DNA from 2 places in the Clostridium sp. B9 genome. Region 2 is predicted to be linked to the other one. Evidence: predicted binding sites of a transcription regulator. Region 2 holds the regulator's gene; the other holds the start of a gene.
The links. Region 2 encodes NrdR, which represses ribonucleotide reductase genes. Its sites were predicted from a motif close to CACNANATNTNGTG; they were not measured.
Positions count from the first base shown of each region.

Region 1 (15,959 bases), 910 kb from region 2:
GTAATGATCCTAGAGGTAATGTTGGAATGTTATCAACATCTCAATTTATATCAATATTTATATTAATAGGAGGTATTTTACTATATAATATAAATAAAATAAAAGGGAGAAAAGAAACAAGTGAAAAATAAAAAATTGATTTTAGTAACATTGATTGTAATTTTAGGTTTAGCCATTGTTGGATGTTTTGCTCAAGATATTAAGAATAAGATTTGGGGAAATAAGAATACTGATTTTGAGTATATAAAAGAAAATAAAGCAGATAAAATTGTTATTCAAAGTACGAGAGACCCTGGATTTAGATTCTTAGTTAAAGAAAAAATGGTAATAGACAATATATACAAAATGTTATCAGATGCAGAGGTAGTTAATAAGAAAACAGATTTACCTCCAGACTATATATTTGAAATCCATGTTGGTGATGAAGTAAAAACTTTTTATTATGTAACTGGAGTTAAGAATAGTGGAGAAGGTAATTTCTATGATGATAATCATTTCTATAGAATATCAAAAAGACTTGATAACTATTTAATGCAGAACATGCAGGTAATAAGAAAACCTAGAGAGTTTGATAAAATATACTATGATTCAATATTAAAAGTTTTAGAACAAGATAAAGATGATTTAAATAAGGATAATTTAAAAGTTGGTATCGATATACTTGGTGATAGGGATTGTACAAGATACATGTTATCAACAGATATTGAAGATTTCCAGAAACAAATGAAAGAAATAATACCAAATGCTTCAATAATGAACCATAATAGGGATGATTTTGATATAATAATTACTGTAAGAAATTATGGTTATACTTCTACTATGTTTAGAACTGTTATAACTATAGAGAATAAAGTAACTCATTCAGAAAAGAAATTCTATGTAGATGGGGAGTACAAAAACTCTTGGGACATTAAAGTTTACGACAGCTGGAAGGATGTTCAAAAGGAATGGGATAGTTAAACGAATGGAGGAATTTTGTTATGGGAAGTTGTGCAAGTTGCGCAAATAAGGATAAATGTAGTTCAGCTAGCAAGGATGGAGGATGCAGTTCATCTGTACCTGCAAAATTAGGAACTAACTATGGAAATATTAAAAATGTTATTGGCGTTATAAGTGGTAAAGGTGGAGTTGGTAAATCAACTGTTACTGGTATATTAGCTACTCAATTAGCTAAAAAAGGCTACAAGGTTGGAGTCTTAGATGCTGATATAACTGGACCATCAATGCCAAGATTTTTTGGAATAAATGAAAAAAGAGCTGAAATGATTGCTATGGATAGCGAAGGAAAACAGGTTAAATTTGTTCCAGTTGAAACTAAATTAGGAATAAAGGTTATTTCAATGAACCTACTTATGGAAGTTGAAGATGATCCTGTAATTTGGAGAGGTCCAATGGTTACAGGAGTATTAAACCAAATGTTTAGAGATACTTCTTGGGAAGAATTAGATTACTTATTAATAGATATGCCACCAGGAACAAGTGACATAACATTAACAGTAATGCAGACATTCCCTATAAAAGAATTAGTAATAGTTTCAACACCTCAAGATATGGTTTCAATGATAGTTAAGAAGCTTGTAACTATGGCTCACAAAATGAACGTAGATGTAAGAGGAGTAGTTGAAAATATGGCTTACATAGAGTGTGAGTGTGGTAAGAAGATGAAAGTATTCAGCAAAAAGTCTTCAGAAGAGCATGCTGAGTATTTAGGGCTTCCATTAATCGGAGAGTTACCAATAAACTTAGACTTAACAGAGGCTTTAGAAGAGGGAAGAGCAGAAGAATATGTTGCTGATAACCCACTGTATTCATTAATATTTGAAGGATTATATTAAGATAATATAAGAAGGTATGACTTATTTAAGTCATACCTTTAATTTTTTCTATTTTTAGAGAACTATATTTTATAATTTAAGAGAAAATATTGGTATTAAGACTTACATAGAATAAAGAAATTAGAGAATACTATTAATGTTAATTTAATTTTGAGGAGGAAATAGCAATGAAAGCAGCAGTAGATAAAGATACTTGCATTGGATGTGGATTATGTCCATCAATAGCACCAGATGTATTTGATATGGATGATGATGGAAAAGCTCATGTAATAGTAGAGGAAGTTCCGGATAACAGTAAAGATGGAGCTAAAGAAGCTGAAACAAGTTGTCCAGTTGGAGCTATTTCAGTAGGGTAATAGAAAAAGATTCTAATAGATTTATATTCTATTAGAATCTTTTTTTTGTTTAATGAAAACCACTCGCTATGCGAGTGTGTTCAGATGAGCTTTAGCGATGTAATAAAAAACCTCCTTTTGTTAAAATGAAAATAGGTTCGCAGCCAATTTTCGTAACAAAGGGAGGTTTTTAAATGGATACAAACAGTTTAGCACATACAAAATGGAATTGTAAATATCATATAGTATTTGCACCAAAATACAGAAGGAAAGAAATATATGGAGAGAAAAAACAAGAGATAGGTAAGATATTAAGACAGCTTTGTGAATGGAAAGGAGTTAAGATAGTCGAAGCGCACGCTTGCGTAGACCATATACATATGCTTGTTGAAATACCACCAAAAATGAGTGTTTCAAGTTTCGTTGGATTTTTAAAAGGTAAGAGTAGTCTTATGATTTTTGAGAAGTTTTCAAATTTAAAATATAAATATGGAAATAGACATTTCTGGTGCAGAGGATTTTACGTTGATACTGTCGGAAAAAATAAGAAGGCAATTGAAGAATATATAAGAAATCAAGAACAAGAAGATATGATAGCTGATCAAATTAGTATAAAAGAATATATGGACCCTTTTAAGGGTAGCAAGTAAAGAAGTATGCGGCTGGCGGACCAATTTAAGCGTCTTAAGACGCAACGCAAGTAGCATGCCCTTATAGGGCTGAGGAAATACCACCAGCTAAGCTGGTGGATTTTTATTCATTATATAGATTAGCATATATTATTTTAAAAACCTCTAAAGCCTCTTTAATTTTAGGTTTTAATAAATGCTTTTTTTGTTCAAATTCTTCAAAACCTTCAGGTGTTAATGAATATACTTTTTGTATTTTTCTGTTAGGATCATCCCAAGCCCCAATTACAAAACCCTGCTTTTCTAATTTTTTTAGAAGTGGGTATATTCCTCCTGTACTTGGAATCCATAATCCGTTAGTATGTTCACCTATTTTTTGAGCTAAATCATTTCCATTAGTTGGCTTAACGCTTAAAATATATAAGGCATAGATAGGAAGAAGACCTTTAGTAAAAACTTGACCAACTGCCTCCTTTTCCTTCTGAACCTTTTTAAGCTTAGCTACTTGTTTTTTATATTCATCATAAAGGCGTTTTTCTTCAGCTTTTATAAAGTCATCATTGTACATAATTAAATTTCCTTTTGAATTGATACCCCTAACATTCCAGGACCAGCATGAACACCCATAGCAGCACCAATAGCTCTAACCTCAGATTTTACTAGGTTAGGATGATTTTCAACAGAAGCAAGTACTTGTCTAGCTTCCTCTTCAGCCATTCCATTAAGTACAGCTATACTACACTTTCCAGCATCAAGATATTCTAGTATTATATTAGTTATTTTCTTTAAAGATTGCTTTCTTCCTCTAGCTTTAGCAAAAGTACAGTAAGCACCATGCTCATCTACTGTGATTATTGGTTTTAGGTGAAGTAAGTCTCCAACTGTACCAGATACTTTTCCTATTCTTCCACCACGCTTTAAATACTCTAAAGTATTTAGCGTATAGAAGCCAGTAATTGATTCTCTAATGCTTGGAAGAGCTTCTATTATATATTCATAGCTTTTTCCTTCTTGAACAAGTTTAGCAGCTTCTAAAACTATAGAACCTAAAGGGTAACCAATTATTTTACTATCAAATAAGTATGATTTCATTGAAGTTCTTTCTTCAATTACTAATCTAGCAGCATTAAATGTTCCAGATAAAGCACTAGAAATAAATATTCCTATTATGTGAGTATATCCTTCTGCTTCTAGCTTGTCTAAAATTGAGTTTATATAATCTGGACTACATAATGAAGTTGTAGGAACTTCGTTATGTAAGTTTTTATAAACCTCTTCTGGTGTTATATCAAAAATGTCATTATATTCTCTATCTTTGTATATTATTTTTAAGGGTAGTACATTTATATTAAATTTTTTTATTTCATTTATAGTTAAGTCACAAGAACTGTCTGTTAATATAGCGATTTTTTGCAATTCATCTGCCTCCAATCAATTATCTTTAATTGAATTATATATCAATAGTGATAGCATTATCAATACTGATAATGGTATAAAGAGAAAACAATCTGTTAATAAAATATTAAAACAGATTGTTTTTCAAGAAAACGGTTTACTTATGAACTTAATTGAAGTTTAGATTGGAGTTTTTATCTACAATATGCCATATAGTATTACCTCTAGATAGTTTTAAAGGTGCTCCATCTTCAGTTAATAATTTAGTTTTACTATTCACATTGTCTTTGCTCCAATTAATTTTTTCTATCTTTCCATTGGTTAATATATATCCAGGACCTTCACCAACTAAATCTATATCTATATGTGTATTATCTGATTGAAGAGACATATCAGTAATTTGAACTACTATATTTTTAAATTTTAATGCTTCTCCTGTGTTTTTATCTGTAGCAAGTTTTCCATCCATATACTTTTCATAGAATCCATTTATGTATTTATATGAAGTTTTATAATAGTTGCTTAAATCCATACTTAGATTTGATGCATAGTTGTTTGAATCTAATAAAGCATTATCTAAAAAATCAAAATGACTTTCTTTTGAATATTGATAATTATTACTGATTATAAAGTTTCTCACATTTTCTGCAGATGTGTATAAGTTGTGAGGAGCTTTTCTAGCATTGTCTCTCCAAAAGGGCGCACCAGTTGAAATTTCATTTATACTATTTAAAGAATCATCGCTAGATATTGTGGCTAAAGCCTCAGCACTTCCACCACAATGAGCAAAAGGAAGTTCATGTTCTCTAGATAGGTCTATGAAATATGGGCGTACACTTCTAACAGGACCTATAACCTTAGGTGAGTTTTCATAAAATACTGCTAAGAATCTAGGGATACCTCCCTCAGCCATAGTTTCATATATTATATCTGCTTCTGAAAGACCACTTTGAGGTCTAGCATCTTTTGAGTTCTCTACTATACACATAAATGGAATATTCTCAATTGCTTCTGCTTCTAAAATTTGGCCTGTATATGGACTAAAAGTTTTTAAATCTTCATCTATATGATTAGATGTGGTTTCAATAGATTCAGCTTTTGTTAAGTCTATAGAGTCTATTTTTTTTAAGGTATCTACTTTTTCAGGTGCTTTCAAAGGCATTATTATGTTACCTATGAATAATCCAACTAACAAACTCATTACTAATTGTAAAGAAATGATTATTAATTTTTTCATTTAAAATCCTCCTGTGTATTAAAATACATATTGATTATTATGTGACATTATATGGAATTTTATTCATCATATGGAGAAGTAATTTATATATTTTTCTTAATGTCAACTGAAGAGAAATTGAACATAGGCTAAGAAAAAAGAGAAAAAACGGAGATAATAAGGTCTTTTTTGACTATAAGGATTTTTAAAAATTAGCATAACTATTAATAGTGGAGTATAATAATCCGAGTACAATATATAGTGGAGTGGAGGAAGTATTAATGCTACATGTTGTGAAAAGGGACGGTAGAGAATCAAGATTTAATGCGGATAAAATCGCTAATGCAATAAAGAGAGCAGCCAATGAAGTTGGCGTTACAATAAGAGAAAGTCAAGTTTTAGATACTATACAAAAAGTAATTAACTATATAGAAATGTCAGGTAAGACAAAAGTAACGGTTGAAGAAATTCAGGTATTAGTTGAAAAAGCTTTAAAGGATAATGGATTTAATCAAATAGCAACAGCTTATAAGGCATATAGAACAGAAAGAACTAAAGTTAGAGAAATTAAGTCAGACTTAATGAAAGCTATAAGTAAGATCGGTGTAGAGACAGATAGAGATAATGCTAACGTAGGAAATAACTTCTCATCAAAATTATTAAGAATAGCTTCAGAATCTAATAAATGGTTCAATTTAGCAACTATGCCTAAGGAGTTATCAAGAGCACATGAAAATGGAGATGTGTATTATCATGATTTAGATAGTTATAACTTAACTACTAACTGTTTACACATACCTACAGGTGAATTATTACAAAGTGGATTTAATACAGGATACGGAACAATAAATGCACCAAGAAGAATAGAAACAGCAGCTGAGTTATCATGTATATTATTACAATCAACTCAAAATGATATGTTTGGTGGCCAATCACATCCAGACTTTGATAATGATATGAGTGTTTTTGTAGATCCTACAAGACAAGAAATTAGAGAAGAATATATCGGATTAGGATTAGAAGGCGAAAAGTTAGATGAGCTTGTAGAAAATAAGTTAAGAGAAAGAGTTCATCAAGCTATGCAAGGTGTTGTATATAACTTAAATACAATGCATTCAAGAGCTGGATCACAGGTTCCATTTAGTTCATTAAACTTAGGAATACCAAACAATGCAGACGCAGCTTTAGTTTGTGAAGTATTCTTAGAGGAATATGAAAAAGGATTAGGAAAAGGTGAGCAGCCAATATTCCCTAACATCATATTTAGAGTAAAAGAAGGGGTTAACAGAGAGCCTCAAGACAAATACTTCTATTTATATGAATTAGCATGTAGAGTAGCAGCAAAAAGAATGAACCCAACCTTCATGAACATAGATGCGGATTTTAATAAAGAATATTATGATAGAGGATACATGCCAGCAACAATGGGATGTAGAACTTATCTTATGAAAAACGTTAATGGAGAGCCAGGATGTAAAGGTAGAGGCAATATAGCTCCTACAACTATAAACTTACCTAGACTTGGTATATTAGCTAAAAATGATATTAATAAATTCTTTGAATTATTAGATGATAGATTAAGAGTTTCAAAAGAATCTTTAATGCATAGATATGGAGTTCTTAAGAACTTAAAAGTTAAAGACTTACCTTTTGTAGCTGGTCAAGGACTAATGAAGGGTGCAGAAAATTTAGGACCAGATGATTCAATAGAACCAATATTAAAGCAAGGAACTTGGGGAATTGGATTTATAGGACTTGCAGAAACATTAATAGCTTTAACTGGTAAACATCATGGTGAAGATGATGCTTCAAGAGAATTAGGATTAAAGATAATAGGTCATATGAGAGAATACTGTGACAGATTATGTGAAGAAACTAGCTTAAACTGGAGCTGTTATGCTACACCGGCAGAAGGATTATCAGGTAAATTCATAAAGCAAGACCAAAAGGCATTTGGCTTAATAAAAGGAGTAACTGATAAAGATTACTACACAAATAGTTTCCATGTTCCAGTTTACTATGCAACTTCAATTAAGCATAAGATAGATGTTGAGGCACCATATCATAATTTATGTAATGGTGGACATATAAGTTACTTAGAAGTTGATGATTGTCCAAATGCTGAAGCAATAATGAAGATATTAAATTATGCTTATAAGCAAACTAATATAAGCTACTTAGGAATTAACTTCCATATAAGATATTGTAAAGATTGTGGAACTTACCTTCATAATAATGAGTGTAAGTGTAATAATTGTGGAAGCCAAGATATTCAAGGTATATCAAGAGTTACTGGATATTTAAGTCTTGATGAAAGATTTGGTCCAGGAAAATACCATGAGAGAGAGGATAGACGTTCTCACTTAGAAGGTAATAAAAAAGCTTATCATTGCGTATAATAGAATATAATTAAACTTATAAGAGACATATCAATAATTTGATATGTCTCTTTTTTACAAAAAAGATTATTGACTTAAAATTTTTATATGGTACAATAGAAAACAAAAATAAAAGGCTTCGTATAACCCCAATAATATGGTTTGGGGGTTTCTACCAAGAACCAGTAATTCTTGATTACGAAGGAAGCATCATTTAATTTTTATGCTTTCTTCGTAATCAAGAATTTTTTTTTTGAATATTTTTAGACTTTATATAAACCAATGCATTTTAGGGAGGAAGTATAATGAATTTATTAAACTTACCAAAGATAGAATTACACTGCCATTTAGATGGTTCTTTAAGAGTGGAAACTGCTATTGAACTAGCTAAAAAAGAAGGAATAAAGTTAGAAAGCTATGATTATGATAAGGTTAAAGAATTACTGGTTATTCCTGAGAACTGCTCTTCATTAGATGAATATTTAAGAAGATTTGACTTGCCTGTTAGCATACTACAAAAGTCAGAGAATTTAGAGAGAGTAGCTTTTGAATTAATGGAAGATGCTAATAAGGAGAATGTAAAATATATAGAAATAAGATTTGCACCACTATTTCATTTAGAGCAAGGTATGACTCAAGAAGAAGTAATAGAAAGTGTAATAAAAGGAATTAGAAGGGCTGAGGAAATATATGATATAAAAGGAAATGTAATTTTATCATGCTTAAGACATCATTCAGTTGATAGTGTTTATGAAGTTATAGAGGCTGGTAAGAAGTTTATAGGTAAAGGTGTTGTGGCTATAGACTTAGCTGGTTGTGAACTGAAAGACTTTGTCAAACCATATGAGGAAGTTATGAGAGTAGCTAGAGAAGCTGGTTTTAGAGTAACAATACATGCTGGAGAAACTGGATATGGAAAAAATGTTAAAGATGCTATAGAACTTTTAGGTGCTGAGAGAATAGGTCATGGATTATTTATTTTCAATGATGAAGAAGCTTATAACTTAGTTAAGGATAAAGGTGTGACATTAGAAATGTGTCCTAAGAGTAATATAGATACTAAGGGAGTTAAAGAATATGTTGAGCACCCTATTTACAAATATCATAAGGATGATATAAAAGTTAATTTAAGCACAGATAACAGAACAGTTTCAAATATAACACTTACTGAAGAGTTTAGTAATGTAAATGAAGCTTTCCATATAAGCTTTGAAGATTATAAAAAAATATATTTAAATAGTGTTGATGCTGCATTCTGTACAGAGGAAGTTAAAGAAACTCTTAAATTAGCGATTTAATCTTAATAAAAATAATTTGTTTTGGTCGAAATATATATTTCAATAGATAATATTAAAAAGGATGACTTTAAATAGTCATCCTTTTTTTAGTTTAAACATATAAATATTTTTATTATGAGAGTATATAGAAAAATGGTATTTGCTATGATAATATACTTCTTAAAAATGAAAGGGGAGCTTAATTTGGCAGTTATAAATAAAGAAACTGGAGAAAAAATTTATATTGTTGATACTACTTTAAGAGATGGAGAGCAAACAGCTGGGGTAGTTTTTGCTAATCATGAGAAGGTTACTATTGCTAAAATGCTTAGTGATTTGGGCGTAGATCAACTTGAAGTTGGAATTCCTACTATGGGTGGGGATGAAAAAATAGCTATTAAAGAAATTTGTAAGAAGAATCTTAAGATTAGCATAATGGCTTGGAATAGAGCTAATAAAAATGATATTGCAGAGTCTATAGATTGTGGCGTAGATGCTGTTGCAATATCAATTTCAGTATCAGATATACACATAAAGCATAAGCTTAAGAGTTCTAGAGAATGGGTTATAGAAAATATGGTTAAGTCTGTTGAATTTGCAAAGCAGAATGGACTTTATGTATCAGTAAATGGAGAAGATGCTTCAAGAGCTGACGATGAATTTTTATGCAAGTTCATATTAGAAGCTAAAAATGCTGGGGCAGATAGGTTTAGATATTGTGATACTGTGGGAGTTATGAATCCATTTAAAATAAGAGAAAAAATAGAAATGATTAAAAAGAATACTTGGATGGATATAGAGATGCACACTCATAATGACTTTGGAATGGCTACAGCAAATGCTATAGCAGGAGTTTTAGGTGGTGCTAATCATATTGGTGTTACAGTAAATGGACTTGGTGAGAGGGCTGGAAATGCAGCTTTAGAAGAGGTTTTAATGGGTCTTAAATATGTTCATGGATATGATATAGGAGTTAAGACTGAAATGTTTAAGGACTTATCTGAGTATGTTTCAAAGGCATCAGGAAGGCAATTGCCAGCATGGAAAGCTATTGTTGGAGATAATATGTTTAGCCATGAATCAGGAATACATGCTGATGGAGCTTTAAAGAACCCAGAAACATATGAAGCTTTTAACCCTAGTGAAGTTGGTTTACAAAGGCAGATTGTAATAGGAAAACATTCGGGAAAGGCAGCTTTAGTAAATAAGTTTAGAGAGTATGGAATAGCATTAAAAGAAGGAGAGGCTACATGTCTTTTAGAAAAGGTTAGAGAGCTTTCTGTAATGCTAAAAAGAAGTCTTTTTGATAAGGAAATAGTTCAGCTTTATAAGGATTACTGTATTAAATAAATAAAAAAAAGGAATTTTATTAATAAAAAAGTGGGGCATTAATAAAAATTTACTTTTTTAATTTAACAATAAAATTTTTAAAAGCTTTAGAAATTACAATGTTTAATAGATATTAATGAAAAATTTTAGTAAGCAATAAATAAAGAGGGGGACTTAATTTGGGTGAAAATTTAGTTTATAAGATATTAAGAAATCATCTTGTTGAGGGAGAGTTAAAACAAGGCGAGTTTATTGGAATAAAAATAGATCAGACATTAACACAAGATTCTACTGGAACTATGGCATATTTACAACTTGAAGCTTTAAATATAGAGAAAGTAAAAACAAAGCGAAGTGTTGCTTTTGTAGATCATAACATGCTTCAACAAGGATTTGAAAATGCTGATGACCATAAATATATAAAGACTGTTGCTAATAGATATGGAGTACATTTTTCAAAGCCTGGTAATGGAATTTGTCATCAGGTATTTTTAGAGAGATTTTCTTGTCCTGGGGACACTTTAATAGGTTCAGATAGTCATACTCCAACAGCAGGTGGATGTGGAATGATAGCTATTGGAGCAGGTGGGCTTGATGTTGCTCTAGCTATGGCAGGAAGTCCTTATAAGATAGTGGTTCCAAAGGTTTGTAAGGTTAATTTAGTTGGAGAACTTAAAAATATGGTTTCAGCTAAAGACATTATTTTAGAAGTGCTGAGGAGAGAAACTGTAAAAGGTGGCGTAGGTAAAGTTTATGAATATAGTGGAGAAGGAATAAAAAGTCTTTCAGTTCCACAAAGAGCTACTATAACAAATATGGGAGCAGAGCTTGGAGCTACAACATCTATATTTCCTAGTGATGAAAATACTCTTGAGTTCTTAAGAAAGCAAGGAAGAGAAGTGGATTATTTAGAGCTAGGACCAGATGAGGATGCTATTTATGATGAGGAGATAACAATAGATTTAAATGAGTTAGAGCCAGTGGTTGCAATGCCTCATAGTCCTGATAATGTTAAAAAGATAAAAGAATTAGAAAATATAAAGGTAGATCAGGTTGCTATAGGAAGCTGTACGAACTCTTCTTATGAGGATTTAATGAAAGTAGCCAAAATTCTAAAGGGAAAAAAGGTTCATAAGGATGTAAGTTTAGTTATTGCTCCAGGTTCAAGACAAGTTATGGAGATGCTTTCTAGAAATGGGGCTTTAGGAGATATCATAAGCTCAGGAGCAAGAATTTTAGAAAATTCATGTGGTCCTTGTATTGGAATGGGACAATCACCAGGCACTGATGAAGTTTCATTAAGAACATTCAATAGAAATTTCTATGGAAGAAGTGGAACCTTATCAGCTAATGTTTACTTAGTCAGTCCAGAAGTAGCAGCAGTTTCAGCTTTAAAAGGAGTTTTAACTGATCCTAGAGAATTAGAAGTAGATTTAGACTTAAAAGAAGATTATGATTTTATAATAGATGACAGTATGATAATTTCACCAAACTGTTCAAAAGAGGAAGAAATTATTAAGGGACCAAATATAAAAAGTTTTCCACTAAATATTGAGCTAAAAGAAGAGTATTGTGGAAAAGTATTGTTAAAGGTTGGGGATAATATTACAACTGATCATATAATGCCTTCAAATTCAAAACTACTTCCTTTTAGAAGTAATATTCCATACTTAGCTAACTATTGTTTTAATACTGTAGATGAAGATTTTCCAAATAGAGCTAAGGATAATAATGGGGGATTAATAATTGGAGGAGAAAATTATGGACAGGGTTCTAGTAGAGAGCATGCTGCTTTAGCGCCATTATATCTAGGAATAAAAGGTGTTGTTGCAAAGTCGTTTGCTAGAATTCATAAAGCTAATTTAATAAATAGTGGAATTATCCCTATGGAATTTTTAAATAAAGATGATTATGAAAATATAGGTTCTCTAGATGAACTTAAAATAGAAAATATTTTTGAGGGATTAGATTGTGGAGTTTTAAATATTAAGAATATAACTAAAAATAACTATTTTTCTGTGGAAATAAACTTATCATATGAAGAAAAAGAAATGATAAGAGCTGGTGGAAAAATAAATTACCATAAGAGAAATAAATAATTTTTAGGAGGAGAGTTTATGAGTAGAGTAACTTTAATACCTGGAGATGGAATTGGACCAGAGATAGTTGAGGTAATGAAAAAGGTTGTTGAAGCAAGTGGTGCTGATATTCAGTGGGAAGAAGTTCAAGCTGGTGAAGGACAAATAGAAGTTTCGGGAGAAGTTCTTCCTAAGGAAGTTATAGAATCAATAAAAAGAAATAAGGTAGCTATAAAAGGCCCAATAACAACTCCTATTGGATATGGATTTAAAAGTGTAAATGTAACTTTAAGACAGGAGCTAAATTTATATGCAAATGTTAGGCCTGTTAAAAGTTTTAAAGGAATAAAATCTAGATATGAAAATGTTGATTTGGTTATAGTAAGAGAAAATACTGAGGATTTATATGCTGGTATAGAGCATAAGCTTGGAGAATATGGAGCTGAAAGTATAAAGATTATAACTAAAAGTGCTTGCGAAAGAATAGTTAATTATGCTTGTGATTATGCAAAAAACAATAAGAGAAATAAGGTAACTGGTGTTCATAAAGCAAATATAATGAAGTTAACAGATGGACTTTTCCTAAAAATATTTAGAGAAGAGTGTGAGAAATGTGGAGTTAATTATGATGATTTAATAGTTGATGCAGCGGCTATGAACTTAGTTATTAATCCAGAAAAATATGATGTTTTAGTTATGCCAAATCTTTATGGAGATATTTTATCAGATTTATGTGCAGGACTTATTGGAGGGTTAGGTCTAGTTCCAGGAGCAAATATTGGTGAAAAATATGCAGTTTTTGAAGCTGTTCATGGAAGTGCTCCTCAGATAGCAGGAAAAAATATTGCTAATCCTACCGCTCTAATTCAATCTGCAATAATGATGCTTAGACATCTTGGAAAATATGAAAGTGCAGATAAAATAGAATCAGCTTTAGTAAAAATTTTTGAAAATGGAGAAATTTTAACTCAAGATTTAGGTGGAACCTCTTCGACTAAAGAATTTGGGGATGAAATTATAAGAAATATCATATAAAACAAAAATAATCCACAGGTGAACAAAACATAAAGGCCTGTGGATTATTTTTTATTTTAACAACTGTGGATAATTTTCAAAAAAATATTCTGTGGATAATTTTTTTGAACGTATTATTGTTAGTAATTTTGGTGTACTTTCACTGAAAATTACAGTGAGATGTATATTGTACAATAAAAATGAGGATAAATTCAACTAAAAAATTAATAAGTAGTAAAAGTTTTTTTATGTATATTTTAAGTTAGTGTAAAGATTAATCTTAAAATATTGACTTTATTAATTATTTATTAGACAATTAATAAGATTTTAGAAGCAGATGGGCGGCTGAGCACTACCCATTTGCTTCTATTTTTTTATGTATATTTTGAAATAAGGGGGAAATGATTTTGTTTAAAGCTTTAAAGAATAAAGAATTTTTATCTACAATGATAATGATGGCTGTTCCTATAACAATACAAAGTTTTATAACTTCATCATTAAATTTAGTTGATAATTTAATGGTAGGTAAGCTTGGAGAAGAAGCAATTGCTTCTGTTGGATTAGCTAATCAATATATATTTATTTTTACATTATGCATTTTAGGGATAAATGCTGGAGCTAGTGTTTTTATGTCTCAGTTTTGGGGAAAGAAGGACCTAAAAAATATTAAAAAGGTTTTAGGTCTTGATATATCTATAGGTTTTATTGTTTCAACAGTATTTGCGTTAGGGTCGGGATTTTTATCTAATGAAATAATGGAGATTTTATCTAATGACCCAAAAGTAATTGAACTTGGAGCAAGATATTTACAGATAGTCGCTATAAGCTGTATTTTTACTAATTTTACACAAGCTTATTCATCAGCACTTAGAAGTACAGAACAACCTTCTGTTCCTATGTACGCAAGTCTTATAGGAGTACTTGTTAATGCATGTTTAAACTGGGTATTCATATTTGGAAATTTAGGTTTTGCTGAAATGGGAGTTGCAGGAGCAGCTTTAGCTACTACTATTGCTAGATTTATAGAGATGATAGTTATAGTTGTCTTTGTTTATTTAAGTAAGAATAAAGTAGCAGCAAAAGTAAAAGAGTTAATGTCATTTGATTTACCTTTTGTAAAAACTTATTTTAAAACTTCTTGGTCAGTAATAGTTAATGAATTAGTGTGGTCTTTAGGAATGACTGCATATTCTATAGCCTATGCTATGATAGGAACAAATGCCGTAGCTAGTATGCAAATAGCAACTACTCTTAATAATATGTTTATGGTGTTTTTAATTGGTTTAGCTACTGCTTCATCTATAATGATTGGAAATAAAATTGGATCAGATGAAGAAGATACTGCAAGAGAGTATGCTAAGAGTATAGCAGCTATATCAGTTATTGTTGGATTTATTTTAGGAGTTTTAATATGGATTACTGCACCACTTGTACTTATGCCGTTTAATGTGAGTGATTCAACTTACCTAGATACTCTAAAAGTTTTAAGAGTAATAGGACTATTCTTTACTATAAGAGCCTTTAATATGGTTATGATAGTTGGGGTCTTCAGGGGTGGTGGAGATACAACTTATTCAATGCTAGTACAATCAGGAACCATATGGCTTTATGCAGTTCCTATGGCATTTTTAGGATCAACAGTATTCTCACTTCCTGTATATAGTGTTTACTTCTTAATATGTACAGAGGAATTTTTAAAGTTAATATTTGAGCTTGGAAGGCTTAAATCTGGTAAGTGGATAAAGAATGTTATAAGTGGAATAGAGGTTGAAGAAAAAAACGAAGAAAATTTAATACCTGTTTAATAAAAAAAGGTTATACTAATAAAAAACAAATTAGTATAACCTTTTATTTTATGAATATAAAAGAGTTCAGCTATCTAAATTATTATATCTTTAAATGTTACACAAGTTTTAGATGACATAACTTGAAGAAATTTATTACTATCTAAAAGTATTCTTTCTATATTATTTTCTTCAGAAGGAAAGTCTCCAATCTTATTACATAATGAAAGTAGTGCAACATCATGAATATCAGTAGTATTTATTAAATCTATTATGCTGTAGGATATTCTGTTTAAAACGAAAATAGGAGCTGAATGATGCTTAACAAGAGCTATTATATATTCATTTAGAATCTCATCTTCACTACAATCTCTTAATATTCTTCTAGTTATTTCTCCACCTATTCTATCATGAATTGGGTTTAGAGTTCTTACCTTTCCTATATCATGAAAAAATGCTGCCCACATAAAAGCTGTAGAGTTATTAGATAAATGTTTGTATTTTGATGCAATATCAACAACATTTAATGTATGAGTCCAAGGATTAGAATAATTAGATTTGTTTTCTTCGTTAAGTTGATTAAAAATATTAAAAGGAGAATTTTTAAATCTATCCTCATTTTTTAATTGATTTAAAAATCTTGATGGTTTATTATCATTTAATAAGTGATTTTGGATTTCTAAAAATAA
Region 1 is NZ_JBNWKA010000003.1:3,739,986-3,755,944, reverse strand. It holds gene ACQZHJ_RS17010 (prolipoprotein diacylglyceryl transferase) at 1-131, shown strand, start outside; gene ACQZHJ_RS17005 (hypothetical protein) at 121-960, shown strand; gene ACQZHJ_RS17000 (Mrp/NBP35 family ATP-binding protein) at 981-1,835, shown strand; gene ACQZHJ_RS16995 (ferredoxin) at 2,003-2,191, shown strand; gene tnpA (IS200/IS605 family transposase) at 2,365-2,820, shown strand; gene ACQZHJ_RS16985 (PadR family transcriptional regulator) at 2,924-3,367, opposite strand; gene ACQZHJ_RS16980 (DegV family protein) at 3,370-4,215, opposite strand; gene ACQZHJ_RS16975 (DUF3048 domain-containing protein) at 4,364-5,431, opposite strand; gene ACQZHJ_RS16970 (anaerobic ribonucleoside triphosphate reductase) at 5,692-7,809, shown strand; purine riboswitch at 7,908-8,007, shown strand; gene add (adenosine deaminase) at 8,094-9,086, shown strand; gene nifV (homocitrate synthase) at 9,270-10,415, shown strand; gene ACQZHJ_RS16955 (aconitate hydratase) at 10,574-12,493, shown strand; gene ACQZHJ_RS16950 (isocitrate/isopropylmalate dehydrogenase family protein) at 12,512-13,507, shown strand; gene ACQZHJ_RS16945 (MATE family efflux transporter) at 13,933-15,291, shown strand; gene ACQZHJ_RS16940 (HD domain-containing protein) at 15,366-15,959, opposite strand, start outside.
Region 1: ACQZHJ_RS16970 (anaerobic ribonucleoside triphosphate reductase) is a predicted target of NrdR. The motif match lies at 5,661-5,674, and genes of this name have one in related genera.

Region 2 (15,959 bases):
AATCTAACTTTCTACCTATAGGCTCATTTAAAGTTAAAGTCTTTCTTAACTGATTAATATGACTTCCTAATCTTATTATTTCTTCATCAATTGAAGCCTTATCAGCAAACACAGCAACTTCCATAGCTACTCTATTTTCATCAACAGGAACTTCTCCTAATAAATTCTTAAGTCTATCTTCTAATTTTTGCTTGTAAGCACCAACAATCACATCAGCTTTTTTCTCTATACAAGCTACTATCTCTTCAATAACATTACACTTTAATAAAATGTCACCAGCTAATTTCTCGCCTTCAACATTTCTCATAGAAATCATATTTTCTACTGCAGCGTTTAATAATAAGCTAATTTCTTCCCAAATAGATTCTAAATCCTCTGATTTTTCTTCTATTGTTATTACTTCTGGGTATCTAGCTACTAGTGATAAGCTTAAATCATCTTGAATATTAGGAAACAAAGATTTTAACTGTTCTAAAGAATTCACGTAGCTTTTTGCTAATTCTTCATTTAAAACAGCCTCTCCTTGATTCTTAGCATAATCTTTATAATTTATGAAGATATCAACTTTTCCTCTGCTAAGTTTAGAAGAAACTATATTTCTTATCTTTTCTTCTAAAGAAACCATACTTCTAGGCATTCTTATGTTCATGTCTAAATATCTATGATTTACACTTTTCATTTCTAAAGAAAATATTCTATCTTTTCCTTCTTCACTAGTTGCTCTCCCAAAACCTGTCATGCTTCTAACCATAAAGAGAGCCTCCTTGAAAATAATATAGATATACTTTAATATAAATTCCTCTTAATAACAATATTTTGTTAACAAAATATTAACATTTATTCTCTTAACTTTATAATGCAAATTTACATCTTAATTAAATTTCTTCAAACCTTTATCATAACAATACATTACTTATAAATAAAAAAATCTGCAAGTGAATATTTATCCACTTACAGATTTTAATATTATAAGGTTCTATATGGCTTTTATTAATTATCCAACCATTGCTGTTACGAATGGCATACAAAGCTTGAATATGAATACTACTGCTAGTATCATCATTACTACTGATAACTCCTTCTTATCTTTCTTATCTTTAACAAAGATGTTATGAAGAAGATTCAAGAACACATATGCTAAAACTCCAATTGTTAATCCATCACCTATACTATAAGTTAGTGGCATTAAAGCTATTATTAAGAAGGCTGGTACAGCTTCTGTGATATCACTAAAATCTATTTTTAATACACTGCTTAACATTAAGTATCCAACATATATTAAAGCTGGTGCAGTAGCACAAGCTGGCACTGCTACGAATATTGGTGAAAAGAACATTGCTATAAAGAATAAAGCTCCGATTGTGATAGCTGTTAATCCAGTTCTACCACCTTCCTCTACTCCTGTAGCACTCTCTACATAAGCTGTTACTGTAGAAGTTCCTAATAAAGCTCCGATTGTAGTACCTACAGCATCTACCATTAAAGCTTTTCCCGCATTAGGTACTCTACCTTTTTTATCTAACATGTTAGCTCTTGAAGCTACACCTATTAAAGTTCCTACTGTATCAAAGAAATCTACAAATAAGAATGTTAAAACTATTGTTATGAAATTAAATATGTGCTGTGGTGAAGTTAAGTATGAAAAATCAACTTTACCTGCTATAGGCGCTAATGATTCAAACTTAAATATTCCATTTGGTAAATAAATCCCCATACTAGCTGCTGCTTCTGTATTAATCATTGCATAGCCCCAAGCTAAAAGTGTTGAAACTACTATACCAACTAGCATTGATCCTTTAATTTTTTTCTTTTCTAAAATTACTATTATACAAAGACCTATCATTGCTACTATAACTTTAGGACTTATAATTTGTCCCATAGAAACCATTGTGTCTGGATTTGCTATTACAATTCCAGCTCCATTAAATCCTATAAATGCTATAAATAATCCTATACCTGCAGTAACTGCATATTTTAAATTTATTGGAATAGCGTCTACTACTGCTTCTCTAATCTTAAATAGTGATAAAAGTATAAATATAATACCTTCTACAAATACCGCTGTAAGTGCCACTTCCCATGATATTCCCATACCTATAACAACTGAGAATGCAAAGAAAGCATTTAATCCCATTCCTGGTGCTAGTCCAAATGGTAATTTTGCGTAAATCCCCATAAAGATACATGCTATAGCTGCTGATAAACAAGTAGCTGTTACCACTGCCCCTGCGGGCATACCAGCTGCACTTAATATTGATGGGTTTACTGCTATTATGTACGCCATAGCTAAGAAACTTGTTGTTCCCGCTAATATTTCTCTTTTGTACTCACTCTTGTTTTCTGGTAAGATACGTAAATTACTTTCATCATGTAAAACATGAACCTTATTTTCCATAAAAACCTCCACACTCATCTTAAGATCATAAAAATAAAAAAGCTATTTTAAGCCTTAGTAAACTTAAAATAGCTTTTATTTCTCTCGAATAATAACCCTTTAAAGTTTACTAACATTCCCATACAAAACCCAAAACACGAACATTTTTAATATTTATGAGCTTTTTATTTGTCTACGAATGTTATTCTACACTATGCAAGGTTAATATTCAAGTAAAATCGAACATTTTTAATAACTTATTAATAAATTATATGTGTTTAGTATCTTTCTTTTTCAAAACTATGTTTTATATATCTATGGTCTTTATTGAATCCAAGCAGTGTTAAAAGCTTTATTCTAGCTTTTTGACTTGGCATACTTTCTCCGAATATTACGCCAAGTTCTTTAAGGTTTCTTCCACCTCCAAGGTATCCATAGCTATCTCCTACTCTTCCCTCAAAACATCTTGAAGTTAATACAACTACTATCCCCTTTTCTATAGCAAGCTTTATTCCCTCTACCATAGTTGGTGGAACATTCCCTCTTCCTAACGCTTCTAATACTATCCCATCATATCCTTTTTCTATACAGTGATATATAAAATCGCCATCAATTCCAGCTGCACATTTTATTATTGCAACTTTCTTATCAATAACCTCTAAAGGTATAAAATCCTCTTGTGGAACTCTTCTATCAAATATTACTCTATTGTTATCTACTATTCCTATAGGTCCAAAGTTTGGTGTTCTAAATGCATTTAAAGCCATAGAATTTGCTTTAGTAACTTCTGATGCACTATTTAGTTCTCCATTAAAACAAACTAATACACCTCTATTTCTAGCTTCATCTGATGCCGCAGTACATATTGCTGCTGCTAAATTAGCTGGCCCATCATATCCTAATTCTGAACCACTTCTCATGGCTCCAGTGAAAACTATAGGTTTGCTTGTCTTAGTAGTTAAATTTACAAAGTAAGATGTCTCTTCTAAAGTATCTGTACCATGAGTTACAACTACTCCGTCTATATCGTCTCTATCTATTAATGCATTTATAAACTTTGATAACTCTAGCATTATTTCTGGAGTAATATGCGGACTTGGTAAAGATGAGAAACTATGTGACTCTATAGTAGCAAAACTTTCTATTCCTGTTACCATAGCCATTATTTCTTCACCCGTTAAACTTGGAACTGCCGCCTTTATTCTATCATCAACCTTCATTGATATTGTTCCACCATTAAAAATTACAGCTATCTTCTTCATAGGTACCTCCGAATCTATTTTATTTCTTATTTAACATCATTCGTCCTATTGCCTATTATACTTAATTTACTTATTTTCTTCAATGATTGGATATTTATCATTACTAAAATATATACAGCTAACTTTTAACTCTTTAAGCCCCAAATCACTATTCAATAACTACACTCAATTTATTCCTAAAGTTAAATATATATTTTATTCCAAAATTTACAAAAAGAAAATCTTTAATTATTATCACTATAATTAAAGATTTTCAAGCAAACTATTATTCATTAAGAGGTATTACACAAGCATTATATCCTAAATTTTTAACTTCTTTCATTAATTTTTCTGCTTCCTCATATCCTTCAAACTCTCCTATACAAACTCTCCATATAAGCTTATCTTCATTAACTTTGCCAACCTCTTTTAAACACGCCCTACATATAGCTCCTGAAATTTCATCTATCCTATTATTAAATATTTGATTATCAGAACTACTATCTATAAACCCAAGTTCTATAAGAACCCCATTAGCATTTATCTTTTTTAACAAAGATAATTCAGCTTGATTTGTTCCTCTATAATCAAATATATTTTCAAGTTCAAACTTTAATGATTCACAAAATCTTCTTACCGTAGGAGTTCCTTTATAATAAAATATCTCTACTCCCTTATTACTCTCAGGAGAAAAACTATTTCTATGGAATGATATAAAATAATCAAACTCTGTACTATTCCCTATTGCTATTCTTTCTTTAAGACTAAGTTCTGAATCATCAACCCTAGTAAAAAACACATCTTCACCATAATTTTTTAAGATTTGACCAACTTTTAAGGCTATTTTTAAGTTGTCATCTTTTTCAACATTATCATCATAAGCTACCCCTAGATTAGTTCCACCATGACCTGGATCAAGTAACCACCTAGACATAAAATCACCTCGTTTTTAATCATTCTCTATAATTAACTTATGTTTTATTGAGAATAAAATTAACTTACAAAAAAAATATTTATAAAAAATAAACAAGCATAGAAGTAATTTCTATGCTTGTTTAAATTATTTATATTTAGAATATAATACAGATTAAGTTCCCCTCACCCTCATTTATAATTCTTTGAAGAGTTTTCTGTATCTTAGTTTGAATATCATCTGGCATCTTATAAAGCTTACTTCTTAATCCTTCTTGAACTAAAGTTTCTAAAGACTTACCAAACATATTACTTTGCCATAATTTTTCTGGATCACTTTCAAATTGCTCAAGTAATGTTTTAAATACTTCTTGAGTCTCTTTTTCTGTCCCCATAATTGGACAAATCTCTGTTTGTATATCCGCCTTGATTAAATGTAAGCTTGGAGCACTAGCTTTAAGCTTAACGACATACTTAGAACCTTGCTTATCAATATCTGGCTTTTCGAACTTCATTTCTGATAATTGAGGAGCAACAAGTCCATAACCCGTCTCTTTAACATCATTTATAGCATCCGCAACTTTATCATATTCAACCTTAGCTTTATGAAGGTCTTTTATTAAAGAAATTAAATCACTTTCGTTATTTAATTCCTCATTGCACATTTCACTAATTATCTTATAGAATATTCCGTTCTTAGGAGACATTTTAACCCTAACAGTACCATCTCCTAGATTCATCTCATTTATATCAGCCATTCCTAAGAAATCTTCTTCCCCATAAGTACTAAGTAGATCCTTAACGTCTCTAATTTTTGATATGTTTTTACACATGTCCTTAACTATGTTTATGAAATTAGCCTTTAACCAGTGAGATGGTTCTAACTTTTCTATCCATTCAGGCATGTCTATATTAATTTCCTTAATAGGAAACTCTTTAAGTACTCTTGTAAATAAACCGTTTATGTCACTTTCATTCATATTTGCAACATCCATTATCTGAACAGGAACTCCATATCTTATTTCTAGTTCTTGCTTTAGATCTTGAGTTTCCTCACTTCTTGGTTCTAATGAATTAAGTACAATTATGAATGGCTTATCTATTGATTTTAATTCAGCTATAACTCTTTCTTCAGCCTCTAAGTAATCATCTCTATCTATCCCTGTAATACTACCATCTGTAGTAATTACTAAACCTATAGTTGAATGATCTGTTATTACTTTTCTAGTACCTATTTCAGCGGCATCCTCAAAAGGAATCTCATAGTCAAACCAAGGTGTATGAACTTTTTTAGATTCTCCTTCATCAAAGTACCCATAAGCACCTTTTACAATATAACCTACACAATCAACCATTCTTACATTAAATTTAATTCCATCATCAAGTGAAATTTCAACTGCTTCATTTGGAACGAATTTTGGTTCAGTAGTGTGAATAGTTTTTCCTGAACCACTTTGAGGAAGTTCGTCCTTAGCCCTTTCTTTTTTGTAGCTATTCTCAATTTTAGGTATAACCATAAGGTCCATAAATCTTTTTATAAATGTAGATTTTCCAGTTCTAACTGGTCCTACAACTCCAACATAAATGTCTCCTTGAGTTCTCTCTGCTATATCTTTGTATATATTGAAATCTTCCAAGATACAACCTCCTATAAATATTATTAACACTATATATATATTAGAAATCTGAAAAAAGTATACTGTTTAGAAAAATATATTTTAACTTTAATTCCCATTAATATTTTTCTATATTTTCTTTTTATACAAGATTTTATTATTCTAATATTATGTATTAATATTATTTATTCGAAAGCAGCAATTTAAATGCTATTTATTTTTAATACTTATATATTTATTTTATTTATTATAAATACTTATCTAAAATCCAACCTTTAATTATGTAACTAAATAATAATATAAAAAAGAAGAGATAGATTAAACTCTATCTCTTCTAAGCGTACTTACTTATATTTCTTCTTTTTTCTTATCTCTATCCATAAGGAAAACAACAGCTTCTTCTGCATTTACTCCTTCGAATAAAACTTTATAAGCTATATCAGTTATAGGCATTCTTACGCCTTCTTTTTCTTTTAATTCATAGAAAGCTTTGCAGGCTTTTATACCTTCAACAACCATACCTACTTCTTTTGTAGCTTCCTCAGCAGTTTTTCCTTGTCCAATAAGTATTCCAGCTCTTCTATTTCTTGAGTGCATACTTGTACAAGTAACTATTAAGTCTCCCATACCTGTAAGGCCAAAGAAAGTTTCAGCTCTTCCACCCATCTTAATTCCTATTCTAGCTATCTCAGCCATACCTCTAGTCATTAAGGCAGCTTTTGAGTTATCACCATACCCTATTCCATCACAAACACCAGCAGCTAAAGCTATGATGTTTTTAACAGCGCCTCCAACTTCTACACCAACGATATCATCATTTGTATATATTCTGAAGTTTTTATCCATAAATAAGTCTTGAACTTTCTCTGCACATTTCATACACTCTGAACTTGCAACTAAAGTTGTAGGTATTCCTTTTGAAACTTCTTCAGCATGACTTGGTCCTGATAAAACTACTACTCTGTTATTTGGTAATTCTTGATTTATAACCTGAGATAATCTTAGGTTAGTCCCTTCCTCTATTCCTTTTGCAATATTAATTAAAATTACATCATCGCTGATTTTTCCTTTTAATGTTTTACAAACAGTTCTTATAACGTGAGAAGGAACTGCAAGAACTACATATTCTGCCCCACTTAAAGCTTCATCTAAGTCTTTATAAGCAGTGACATTTTTAGGAATAACTAGATCTTTAATATATCTATCATTTTTTCTATTTACGTTAATATCATGTATTACATTTTCATCTCTATCCCAAAGAGATACCGTAACTCCTTTATTCCCCAATAATATTCCTAAAGAAGTTCCAAAACTACCTGCTCCTATAAAAGTCACTTTACTCATAAAATTACTCCTTTCTAGCTCTATATTCTATTTCTATTCCTGTACCATCAAAATCAAAACTTTCTCTTAATTGATTTTCTAAATATCTACCATATGAGAAATGTAATAAGTTAGGATCATTTACAAAGAATACAAATTTAGGCGGTTTTGTAGCAACCTGTGTTGCATAGTATATTTTTAATCTTTTTAATGCAACTATAGGTGGCTCTTTCATTAGAACCGCTCTACTTATAACATCATTTAATAATCCTGTTGATACTCTCTTTGAGTAGTTATCATAACAGTACTTAGCTGTTGATAATATTTTATGTACTCTTTGTCCTGTTAATGCTGATATGAATAAGTATTTAGCATATGGCATAAATTTAAGTTTTTGTTGTAAATCTTTTTGGTAATTAAGTAAAGTTTTATCATCTTTCTCAATTAAATCCCATTTATTCACAATAACCATAATAGCTTTGTTCATTTCATGAGCGTATCCTATTATTTTCTCATCTTGCTCAGTTATTCCTTGCTCAGCATCTATTACAAGTATAGCTACATCAGCCTTTTCTACAGCGGCGTAAGTTCTGATTACACTATATCTTTCTATTTCTTCTTTAACCTTGCTTTTTCTTCTTAAACCGGCAGTATCAACAAGTATGAACTTGCCCTCTTCTGTTTCTAAATAACTATCTATTGAGTCTCTAGTTGTTCCTGGAACATTACTTACGATAACTCTCTCTTCACCTAATAATCTATTTATAAGTGATGATTTACCAACATTAGGTTTTCCAATCATAGCTATTCTTATATACTCATCATCTTCTTCTTCTTCTGAAGGATCATTAAAGTACTTAACTACTTCATCTAGCATATCTCCTAATCCAAGACCTTGAGATGCTGATATAGTTACAGGATCTCCAATTCCTAGATTATAGAACTCATAACTATTTTCTTCTAAAGCTAATCTATCTATTTTATTAACAACTAAAACAACTGGCTTCTTGCTTTTTCTAAGCATTTGTGCAACTTCTTGGTCAGCAGCTGTCATTCCTTCTTTACCATCAACAACAAATACTATTACATCTGCCATCTCTATAGCTATTTGCGCTTGTCTTCTCATTTGTTTAACAATGATATCACTACTTGCTGGCTCAATTCCACCTGTATCTATCATTGTGAATTTTCTATTTAACCATTCTGATTCTGCATACACTCTGTCTCTTGTAACACCTGGTGTATCTTGTACTATTGAAATTCTTTTTCCTGCTAATTTATTGAAAAGAGTCGATTTACCTACGTTCGGTCTTCCAACCATAGCAACTATTGGTTTACTCATTCTTATTCCTCCTCACAGTGTTCATTTATTAAGTCTATTAGGTCTTCCCCTGTATAGTTACAAACTATAACCTTAACTCCTAATTGTTCTTCAATATCCTTTGCTGTCAAATCATCTAACATTATTCTGACACTTGTGTCTCCTGGCTCATAGCCTTTTCTAAACATGTTATCTGCCATAATTAAATAATCGCTATCAATTGTATCTTTAAGCTGATTAATAACATCTTGGCCTGTTAAAAGTCCAGCTACTGTTATTGTATGACCAAAAAAGTCATTTAATATAGCTTGACATTTTATATCTATACTATTATTTGCTTCTCTTATATCTGTACACACCTTATCTAATTCTTTAAAAGCTGATGTTCCAGTTATAAGAGTAAACTTACCTTTTCCCTTTTTAGTTAACTTTTCTTTTATATCATATTCCATAGTGTCTCTTAGAAGTCTTATCATTCCAACCCCATCTTCTAATTGCTCATATCCACCATAAAACTCATCATTTGGAACTTCCTCTTCAGCCATAACATAAAATTCATCTGATAGTCTAATAAATGGACTTCCAGTTTCTTTTATGAATTGCTCTTGAAGAACTCTTACTCTATCAATTTCTTCTTTAGCTGTTTCCTTGTTATATATTTCTAGTTCAGCTAATCCTTCTCTGAACTTAGTGATTCCTATTGGAACTGCAGCTACATTCTCTACTGAAGGACGTAATTTATAAAGATCCTTAATAGTTCTCTCTAATTCATCCCCATTATTTATCCCAGGCATAACAACTATTTGAGCATTTACTGTTATTCCTGCTTCAGCTAACCTTTGTAATCTTTCATATACATTTCCTGCAAATCTATTATTAAGAATCTTCTTTCTTAAATCTGGATTTGTTGTATGAACAGATACATTTATTGGGCTTATTCTATACTTTATGATTCTGTCTATATCTTCATCTTTCATATTTGTTAAAGTAACAAAGTTACCTTGTAAGAATGAAAGTCTTGAGTCATCATCTTTAAAGTATAGAGTTTTTCTCATTCCTTTTGGTAATTGATCAATGAAGCAAAATATGCATTTGTTGGTACAACTTTTTGCCTTATCTAGGATAGCTTCTTCAAACTCTACTCCTAAATCTTCACCATAATCTTTTTCTATTTCAAACTCCCAAATTTCTTTATTTGGTTTTAATATTTCCACTTCAATATATTCGTCTGCTAATAAAAATCTATAATCAAGTATGTCTTCAACTTTAGTACCGTTTATGCTTAATAGTATATCTCCCTTTTCAAAGCCTAGTTCCTCACCAATTCCACCTGGTAAGACTTCAGCAATTCTACTCTTCATATGCTTCACTCCTATTTTAGTACTATCTATGTTATATTACCTTAATTAAATAACGTAGTCAACTTAATTAGAATTATGTTGCTATAATAAGATTTTGTATATTTTTTAACTAATTACTTTAGGAATCTTTTTAATTATTGACTTTTTATCATTTATCTAAACAACAACAATACCTTAACGTCAAAAAGTAATCCTCCAAATATATTTAGAAGATTACTTTTTTTCTTTTAATCTTAATTATAAGTATATTCTACTATAATAATTAAAAACTATCTACTAATTTAGACTTCAAGATAAATACTTTTATTTTAAAGTGTTAACACCATAAAATAAATTTATTTTAATCTATACATTTAGTTTCTACTAAAAATTTATAGGTATAGTTATTACAAACTTAGTTCCAACTTCTAATTCACTAGTTACAATTATATCCCCTTCGAAAAGCTTAACTATATGTTTAACTATAGCAAGTCCTAAACCAGTGCCTCCGCTTTCTCTACTTCTAGCTTTATCTACTCTATAAAATCTTTCAAATATTCTTGGTAAATCCTCTTCACTTATTCCAATCCCATTATCCTGAACTTCCATAACTAAATTCATATCTTTAGTGTAACTCTTAACTTTTACCTTGCCACCTTTTTCTGTATACTTAACAGCATTACTAATTATATTTAAAAGCATTTGTTTGAATTTATCTTTATCACCTAATAATGTGCAACCGCTATTAGTCTCTAGGAATATTTCTACCCCTTTTTTCTTTGCTTGTTCAGTTAAAAGCATATTAACTTTTTCTATTTCTCTATCAACATTAAATTCTTTTAGCTCTGTAGTTCTTTTTTGTTCTATTTCATAAAGTGATAAAATATCCTCTAAAAGCCTTGCAAGTCTATCTGATTCTTCATCAATTATACTTAAAAATTTATTCCTAGTTTCTTCATCATCAACATATCTCAATGTTTCCGCAAAGCCTTTTATTGATGTAAGTGGAGTTTTAAGTTCATGAGAAATATTAGCAACAAACTGACTTCTCATATTTTCTAATTTTCTTATATCAGTTATATCTTGAATAACCACAACTGTTCCTATTATTTCTGGTTCATTTATTATACTTGCAGTTCTTATCTTTAAAATCTTAGGGTCATTATTATAATTAACTTCTATTTCAACCTTATCAGTTGAATTAAAGAATGCTTTTAATATTTTTTTATCAGTTATATAATCTAAAAGCTTGTCCCCAACAATCTCTCCACTTATTCCAAATATTTTTTTAGCATAAGGGTTTATCATTAAAATATTCATATCTCTATCAAAAGCAATTACTCCACTATCCATACTCTTTAATATCGCTTCAAGACCATTTTGCTTATCTTTAAATTGTTCTATAGTTATTTCTAATTGTTCAGCCATATGATTAAAACTTTTTCCTAAGCTTTCAATTTCATCATCCTTAGAGTTTATTACTACTCTCTTGTGAAAATCTCCATTAGCTATTGTAGCTGTTAATTCTTCTAGCTCTTTTAATGGATTTAAAATTATATTAGTTATTTTCACAGTTAAAACTAATGCTATAACTAATGCTACTATAATCCCCACAGCTAAATACTTAGTATTAGATCCATCCAATAGCTTAGTATTTTCAACAGCGATAGACGTTCTTATTATTGAACCATCTTTAAGCTTCAATGCACTATATATCATATTTTTGTGCAAATCATCACTATATCTAACACTACTTCCTGATCCATTTGATAAAGCTTCTTTAATTTCTTGTCTTTGAAGATAACTTTCTTCTTCTTGCTTTAGTTTTTTATGAGTGTCAAATATTATATTACCTTCTTTATCTATATAAGTTATTCTTATATTTTTCATATCACTACTTAATTCTATTTTTTGCAATTCACTTTTTATATTCCCTCTATCATTTTCTAATAAAACAGCAATAACCTTATTATATTCATTTAAAACACTTTTAGTTTCTTCTAAATATTTATGATTTGATATTACTAAATATAAAGCCGTCATTATAGATAAGAAAAAGGTTATTATCAATGTTGTAAATATAATAATTCTTTTCTTCATTTGATTTCCATCCTTAAATTATTTTATAAAAACTGAAGAGAATAATCTTCCTGCCTTCTCCTGATTAATTCTGTAGCTATGAAGTTTTACTTTCTTCTCACAACAAGTACATAAATTAACTGAAGTTATATTCTCATCTTTAACTATTCCGTCTAATTGAATCTCAACACATTTTTCTAAATTAAGCATTCTTCCATTACAAACTTTAGTGCCAAATTCCTCTCTAAATTTATCTGCAAGTTCAACACTAACTTCATAACAACATTCTCTAACATGAGGTCCTATTATAACTTTAATATCATTACATCCATAAGCTTCTTTCATATACTCACAAGTTTTTCTAACTATTTTATTAAAAGTACCTTTCCATCCACTATGAATAGCTGCTATGACTTCTTTTTCTTTATCATAGGCAATTACAGGAACACAATCTGCTGTAAAAACTCCAACTAATGTATTTTTATCCTTAGTTACTATAGCATCACAATCTCTATCCCCTTTAAAATCTTCACCAGTAGCATCAATAAAATCACTACTATGTATTTGATTTACATAAACAACCTTTTCTAAATCAAACAACTCTTTTAAATCGTCAAGATTTTTCTTTCCATCTTCATCTTCTTTTTTATAATTAACACTATTGTAAGCTGTAGAAAATTTAACCTTTATATTTCCATCTTCATATGAAATAAATTCTTTTTCATTTATAACTTCTCTATTCATACTATCACCTCTTATATTTATATATCTCATTAATCATTTCTAAAAACTATATTTATTTTTCATATTACCATATTTCAATTCTTTATTAAATTAAATTCTAGTTAAATATTATTACATATAACAAAAGCTACCCTAAAGGAAATCCTTTAAGATAGCTCATAAATTACTTCATTAAACTTTTTATTTCTTCCATAAAAGTATTAATATCCTTAAATTGTCTATATACAGATGCAAATCTTACATATGCAACTTCATCAATAGATTTAAGTCTTTCCATTACCATCTCACCTATGTAATCAGACTTTATTTCAACCATCATTTTATTACTTATGTTTCGCTCTATATCAGCAGCAATTTCTTCAATTTGAGCTCTTGATACAGGTCTTTTTTGGCATGCCTTAATAAGTCCACTTATTATCTTCTCTTTATTGAAACTTTCTCTGCTTAAATCTTTTTTTATAACAAGTATTGGTATATCTTCTACTTTTTCATAAGTTGTGTATCTCTTAGAGCATTTTAAGCACTCTCTTCTTCTTCTAATCGCATTATAATCTTCTGCAGATCTTGAATCCACAACTTTACTTTCCTCATAAGAACAGTAAGGACATCTCATTTTAAATTCCACGCCTTTCTCTAAGTTGTAATACCATTATACCTTCTTTTCAAGCCAATTTCTATATATATTTTTGAACATCTAGTATATTTTTCCCCTTTGAGTCAATTAATATAACATCAATACCAACTTTATAAACATCAGACCAGTCAATTTCTATATCTTCTGATTTACTAAAAAAAGATGTTTTTTCTCCCGGTATTATTATAGATAATATCCTATTATCATCACAATCAATCTTCACATCTGAAATAAGCCCTAGCCTCTTTCCTTCAGTTATATCAATAACTTCCATAGATCTTAAATTATTAAGTGAAAACAAACTTTCTTCCATAAATTACTCTCCTCCCAAAACATATCTTATAATTAATTTATATGTTTTATTTTCTTATTTATTAATAGAAGAAAGCTTTTTTCTAAAATAACATAACAAATATTTATGCAATTACCTTGTATTAAATTATATAAACTAAATTATATAATTGTTATATATTTTTTAATATGCTCAAAAAAATAGAGCTCAAAAGAGCTCTATACATATTTTCTCATGTGCTTTAATGCTATTTTTTCTAACCTTGAAACTTGAGCCTGGGATATTCCTATCTCATCAGCCACTTCCATCTGAGTTCTTCCATTAAAAAATCTTAGATTAAGAATTAGCTTTTCTCTATCATTCAACTTTTTCATAGCCTCTTTTATAGCTATGTTTTCAAGCCAACTATCATCTTGGTTTTTCGAATCACTAATTTGATCCATAACATATATAGCATCTCCACCATCATGATATATAGGTTCAAATAAAGATACTGGATCCTGTATAGCATCCAATGCAAAAACAACATCTTCTCTTGGAATTTTAAGTTCTTTTGCTATTTGAGATACTGTAGGTTCCTTATTATTTTCATTTACTAGTTTATCTCTAACCAATAGAGCCCTATAAGCTATATCTCTTAAAGATCTACTAACTCTAATTGTATTATTGTCTCTTAAATATCTTCTTATTTCTCCTATTATCATGGGTACAGCATAAGTTGAAAATTTAACATTTTGTGATAAATCAAAGTTATCTATAGATTTCATAAGTCCTATACAACCAACTTGAAATAAATCATCTACATTTTCGCCTCTATTATTGAATCTTTGGATAACACTAAGTACAAGTCGCAGATTCCCCTTTATGAATTTTTCTCTCGCACTATTGTCTCCACCTTGCATCTGCAGTAATAATTCTTTCATCTCTTTTTCTTTTAAAACTGGTAATTTAGCTGTATTGACTCCACATATCTCTACTTTATTTATCATCATAATTGAAATCAACCCCTTCGAAGTAATTCCCTTCCGCATTTTAATTATTACCTGTAGAGGTTAATTTTATACCTTTAAACCATTTTGTTAATTTCTTTCTTTAACCTTTTTATTATCTTTTTTTCTAATCTTGATATATACGATTGTGATATACCTAGCATATCAGCTACTTCTTTTTGAGTTTTTTCTTTATAACCATGTAATCCAAATCTTAACTCAACAATTTCTTTTTCTCTATTTGATAAATTTTTCATTGCAGTAAATAAAAGTTGTTTATCCACTTCATCCTCTATCATATTGTAAACAATATCATCATCTGTACCAAGAATATCAGATAGCAACAACTCATTTCCATCCCAATCTATATTTAAAGGCTCATAAAAAGATATTTCTGCTTTAACCTTACTATTTCTTCTCAAATACATAAGTATTTCATTTTCTATACATCTTGACGCATAAGTAGCAAGCTTTATTTTCTTTTCTGGATTAAACGTATTAACAGCTTTTATAAGTCCTATTGTCCCAACTGAAATTAAATCCTCTACTCCAACGCCAGTATTTTCAAATTTTCTAGCAATATAAACTACTAGCCTTAAATTTCTTTCTATAAGGATACTTCTAATAGCTTCATCATTTTCTCCTAACTTATTAACAAGCTCCTCCTCTTCATCCTTGCTAAGTGGAGCTGGAAGAACATCGTTTCCACCAACATAATATATTGGTTCTACTGTAATATCTAACTTAGTAAATAACTTATTAAGTAAAAGTCTTATATTTAACATAACCTAATCACCCCTATATAATTCCTCTAGACAATAAAGCTTCATAATCTCCTTCTTGACTTAATTTGTTATCACAAAAGCATAATATAACATCTCTAGTCATTATTTCTCCCTTAAAATTAGAAAGCTTTATATTATCAATCTTAATCCCATTCATATACCCTGAATTTCCATCAACCACCTTATACGGTATCTTAAATTGATTTTTCCCCTTAATGTTTATCCCCTTAAATTTATCCCGTTCTGCTATTATTACAGGAAGCGCAGTAGCTGGTTCAACCAATCCATTTCCTGTATCTAAAAAACCTC
Region 2 is NZ_JBNWKA010000003.1:2,830,511-2,846,469, forward strand. It holds gene ACQZHJ_RS12455 (YicC/YloC family endoribonuclease) at 1-751, opposite strand, end outside; gene ACQZHJ_RS12460 (NCS2 family permease) at 995-2,395, opposite strand; gene ACQZHJ_RS12465 (asparaginase) at 2,653-3,636, opposite strand; gene ACQZHJ_RS12470 (N-acetylmuramoyl-L-alanine amidase) at 3,902-4,549, opposite strand; gene spoIVA (stage IV sporulation protein A) at 4,686-6,164, opposite strand; gene ACQZHJ_RS12480 (NAD(P)H-dependent glycerol-3-phosphate dehydrogenase) at 6,492-7,487, opposite strand; gene der (ribosome biogenesis GTPase Der) at 7,492-8,808, opposite strand; gene ACQZHJ_RS12490 (DUF512 domain-containing protein) at 8,811-10,148, opposite strand; gene pnpS (two-component system histidine kinase PnpS) at 10,512-12,227, opposite strand; gene pgeF (peptidoglycan editing factor PgeF) at 12,246-12,950, opposite strand; gene nrdR (transcriptional regulator NrdR) at 13,114-13,563, opposite strand; gene ACQZHJ_RS12510 (YlmC/YmxH family sporulation protein) at 13,625-13,897, opposite strand; gene sigG (RNA polymerase sporulation sigma factor SigG) at 14,095-14,868, opposite strand; gene sigE (RNA polymerase sporulation sigma factor SigE) at 14,943-15,650, opposite strand; gene spoIIGA (sigma-E processing peptidase SpoIIGA) at 15,664-15,959, opposite strand, start outside.